DNA from 2 places in the Fusibacter sp. A1 genome. Region 1 is predicted to be linked to the other one. Evidence: riboswitches for the same ligand, from Rfam matches in the RefSeq annotation. Region 1 holds a riboswitch; the other holds the start of a gene.
The links. A riboswitch is a leader RNA that binds a small molecule or an ion and turns the genes downstream of it on or off. The one in region 1 is predicted to bind lysine.
Positions count from the first base shown of each region.

Region 2: linked by a shared signal. The riboswitch ahead of DWB64_RS03275 (aspartate kinase) and the one ahead of DWB64_RS11065 (Na+/H+ antiporter NhaC family protein) in region 1 are both predicted to bind lysine.

Region 1 covers NZ_QQWI01000007.1:11,152-13,541, forward strand. Annotated here, with positions in the region: gene DWB64_RS11060 (TetR/AcrR family transcriptional regulator) at 1-468, opposite strand, end outside; lysine riboswitch at 679-860, shown strand; gene DWB64_RS11065 (Na+/H+ antiporter NhaC family protein) at 982-2,390, shown strand, end outside.
Region 2 covers NZ_QQWI01000002.1:267,476-269,865, reverse strand. Annotated here, with positions in the region: gene hpt (hypoxanthine phosphoribosyltransferase) at 1-138, opposite strand, end outside; gene DWB64_RS03285 (YkvA family protein) at 104-442, opposite strand; gene DWB64_RS03280 (hypothetical protein) at 454-855, opposite strand; lysine riboswitch at 1,002-1,147, shown strand; gene DWB64_RS03275 (aspartate kinase) at 1,223-2,390, shown strand, end outside.

The DNA of each region.
Region 1 (2,390 bases):
AAGGTAATCTTGAGGCAAATCACACCGAATCTCACCACTCTGAATTCCTAGTTCAAAAATTCTTCTGAATTCGTTTTGCACCTTATCCATCGTAAGCAGCTCCACATCACTTCCGTCATGGCTCACAGCGTAATCAAAAAAACGATTGAGAAATCTACCGATCTCCTTGTTTTTTCTAGATAACATCACTCGACTACGAACCAACTGCTCCACTCTCATCCAAAAATTGATCGGTTCTTCATCTTCCTTATGAATTAGCTCGTCAAACACAAAATCTACAACCGTCAAATATAAATCCTCTTTATTTTCAAAGTAATAGTACAGATGCCCTGCACTAAGTCCAGCTTGCTTACTGATTTGATTGATAGATGATCCTGTAAACCCCTTAGAAGCGAATTCAGTCAAAGCCGTATATAGAATATTATCTTTTTTTTCTTTGTCTAATTTTATAAATCTGCTGTTTGCCATAAAAGCCTCCGTTTTGAATACCTATTCAAACTATACATTCAAAATAATTCATTGTCAATCTATCAGTTTTTTACTACATATAAACACATATTAACAGCATCAAACTTAACAAAACTTACTGATTTCGTCGAGAATAAAGTGTTGACTTCTCTTTTTCTCAGTGCTATAGTTTTTTCATTAACTAAATATGCATTGCCTCATCAGCTTAACCGATGAGGTAGAGGCGCGATGTTTATGAGTATTTATTTTTAGGCCGGAAGCCTGTGATGAATAAAGAAAGGAACCATCGCCGAAGCGCAATCTTCCAAGGATTGCAGCTGGGTCTGTATCGAATAGGTGCAGGACTGTCGTTAAGCAAGCAGCCACTTGTTTAACGTTGAGCTATCTCCAATTTGGGATAAGATGACTGGTGATGTGAAGTGTTTTTTTGAATGTTGACACCTGACTCTACTCGTCAGGTGTTTTTTTGCGTTCAAAAATCTATAACTGTTGAAAACTTAAAGGAGTTTTATTATGGAATTCGGTTGGATCTCAATTATTCCCCCACTACTTGCCATTCTTTTGGCACTATTAACGCAGGAAGTCCTGCTATCGCTATTTATCGCAGTCTTTGTCGGTGCATGCATCATTACAGGCAATCCCATCCATGGTTTTATGGATACCCTCAATACCCATCTGATCGGTGCCTTGACTGATCAGTGGAACATGTCCATTCTTGTATTCTGCCTGACAATCGGAGGGCTGATCGGCATCATCGATAAAAATGGCGGTACTAAAGGCATCGCTTCTCTTATTATCAAAAAGTCAAAAAACACCAAGTCTACCTTGTTCTCCACATGGTTGTTAGGTATGCTGATCTTCTTTGACGATTATGCGAACTCCCTGATTGTCGGTAACACCATGAGACCGATTACAGATAGACAAGGGATCTCTAGAGAGAAGTTGGCGTATATTGTCGATTCTACGGCAGCGCCAATCTCATCCATGGCTTTGGTATCCACATGGATAGGCATGGAAATCGGTTTAATTCAAACCGGTTTAAACGACCTTGGTTTAAACCTAAGTTCGTACAGTATTTTTCTACAGTCTATTCCATTTAGATTCTACAGCGTCCTCGCATTAATTTTTGTCTTGATTATCATTTTTACCGGCAAGGATTACGGTCCTATGCGAAAAGCGGAGTTTAATGCAAAAGTCCAGACCTACGATCATTCTTCTAGTGAAAAGATTATAGAATCAACGCATTGGTACAACGCCATCGTACCGATTGCATCTGTTGTACTTGTCACCTTTATCGGTTTAATCTACAATGGCGGTGGGTTTTCAGGTAGCACCATTAGAGAAGCCTTCTCAAGTGCTGATGCAAGCGTAGTGCTTCTGTGGGCATCCTTCGCGGGTATCATCGTTGCAGCACTTATGTCTGTCATTCAAAAGACCTTGGATATCAAAGGCGTCGCTGAAGCATTTGTCGAAGGTGTCAAATCGATGACTGTACCAGCAATGATTCTTGCTCTTGCTTGGTCTCTTGGAAGCATCAATAGCGAACTTGGCACGGCTACATTCATGGTAAATACCATTGGTAAGTCTGTACCGGCGTTTCTGATTCCTACCATCATGTTCCTGATTCCTGCAGTAGTCGCTTTTTCGACAGGTACGTCGTGGGGCACCAACTCCATTGTCATGCCAATCGCCATTCCTCTGGCCTATATGGCCGGCGGTGAAGCCATGCTGATACCAACCATCGGAGCCGTTTTAACGGGCGCTGTGCTAGGTGACCATATTTCACCTATATCAGATACAACAATCATGTCATCTATGGCATCAGGGTGTGATCATATCTCTCATGTGAAGACTCAAATTCCATATGCCTTAACCGTGGCCTTGGTTGCCATTTTCTTCGGATTTATACCAGCAGGTCTTGG
Region 2 (2,390 bases), on a different contig from region 1:
TACATTGGCGCCCTTTAAAATACCGATGACCATTAAATCCTTATCCCAGTAGTCTCTAGTGATATCCTCGCCGATACGTGCACATATCTTCTTAAGTTCATCCTCACCAATCAGTATCTCTTTTATGTCCTGTCTCATGCTCTCCTCCTGGTTTCACTTCTTCATAATCCGCTTTAATGGCATTTTCAACATCAAACGCCTCTTGAGTCTTAATTTTATCAAGGTAGTAAGTGTTAAGCAACTTACCTAAATAATAAATTAACGTAATGAATATGACTGAGTCGTCCAGCACGCCAAATGGAAAAATCGGTTCCGGCAGCACATCATATGGAAACACGATGTAAAAGACTCCTGCTGCGATGTAGATTTTTTCTAAAATAGGATAATCACTATCTTTAAGATACTTGAATAGATACTTGAAGTATTTAATATTTTTAAGCATGTCGGTCACCTTCAATCCATCAGATGTTTAAAGACCTTTCTCAATGTCTTTTTTTCACTCTCGTTCAAGTTCAACCTGTCATCCTTGCTGTTTGATGCAAATTCTCTGATCTTATCGCTTAAGGAATTCGGCATGCCCATGATTTCCATTACGATTTCCTTCATCTCTCCATAGGTTTCTACGGTCATGCAGTTGCACATTAGTTTTTCATATGGAAATTTGTCGATATGAATATTCAGTATCGCGACATCGCCGATCTGAAACGTGTCTTCACTGATGCATTTTATACCTACGTCGGTAAACCCGATCATAATGAGTTCGATTCCGTCCTTAACAGGAATCTGCTTCCCGTTTCTATAGTAAGAGAAACACTTGATTCTTTCATAATACGTGACTGTAGTCGTTTTGCCCATACTCCGTTACTCCTAATCTTCGTTAGAGTGCAATACCCTTCCTTCAGTTTAACATGAAAAGGCATAAGGTTCAAAATATATCAAAAAAACGTTTTGACCGAAGTAAAACTTATGTGTTACACTATCAAGAACAATCGAATACAAAATGCGAATCGAGAGGCTGCGGTTGACATGAGTATGCGAAAGCAGAAAGGGGAAACCGCCGAAATGAAATTCATTGGGGGTATACTGAACAAGTATATCACTGTCTACCTTAGTGTGCCCGCACTAAGGATGGCGCGCTCGCTCGCATTGGGCAAAGGGATACGCGTAAACGCAGGCTCACTTTGCCTGTGTTTTTTGTTGCTCAATTGACAAAGGAGGCAACATGCATACTAACTTGCACGTACTGAAATTCGGTGGCACCTCTGTAGCCACCACACTAAAAATGCAAACTATCGCAAAAAAACTGATGCTAAGGCATCGATCAGGTCAGCAACTGGTAATCGTAGTTTCTGCTATGGGAAAATCAACCGATCATCTCGTATCGCTTGCAGGTTCTCTGACTGCAAAACCCGACAAAAGAGACATGGACATGCTTCTTGCAACAGGTGAACAAGTTTCAATCGCGCTCTTGTCCATGGCCCTCAAGGCGCAAGGAATCGATGCGGTGTGTCTGACAGGTGCGCAGGCTGGCATAAAAACCGACGCAATCCACTCTAAAGCAAGAATTCAAAATATTGAATCCGACCGAATCCAGGCACACCTGGACAAAGGTTCAATCGTGGTGGTCGCAGGTTTTCAAGGTGTGACAGACCTCGGCGACATCACAACACTCGGACGAGGTGGATCAGATACCACTGCGGTTTCCCTGTCGGCGGCTTTAGGAGGGACCTGTGAGATCTACACCGATGTGGATGGGGTCTACAGTATCGATCCACGCCTTTACCCAGCTGCTAAAAAATTAGATGTGGTCAGTTATGACGAAATGCTTGAAATGGCCAGCACCGGCGCCGGCATCATGGAGACACGAGCGATTGAGGTAGGACATAAATACAATGTACCGCTGATCATCGGATTAAACACAATGGATATCCCGGGAACACTAGTAAAGGAGCTGGATGAGACTATGGAACAAAAGGCAGTCACAGGACTGACAGTTACAGACAATTGCTTGATGGCAACAGTCACGCGCATGCCGTATGACTATAAGCGCATCGCCAGACTTTTCGCGTCACTTGCTCAGGAGAACGTTCTAGTCGATATGATTTCTCAAACGGCTCCATACGACGGCTTTGTCACCTTATCCTTCACCACTTTGAAGGACGACGCTGAAATCGTCTCGCAGATCTTAAGGCAAAGCCTTATGGACAACGACGGCGCGACATTCAACTTTGACGATAACGTCGTCAAATTATCCGTTGTCGGTGTTGGCATGGTCAGCCAGACCGGAGTCGCATCCAAACTATTTGACATCTTCGCAGCACACGACATTCCCTTCTACCAAGTCACCACCAGCGAGATCAGCATCTCCTACACACTTCCAAAAGCGCTAA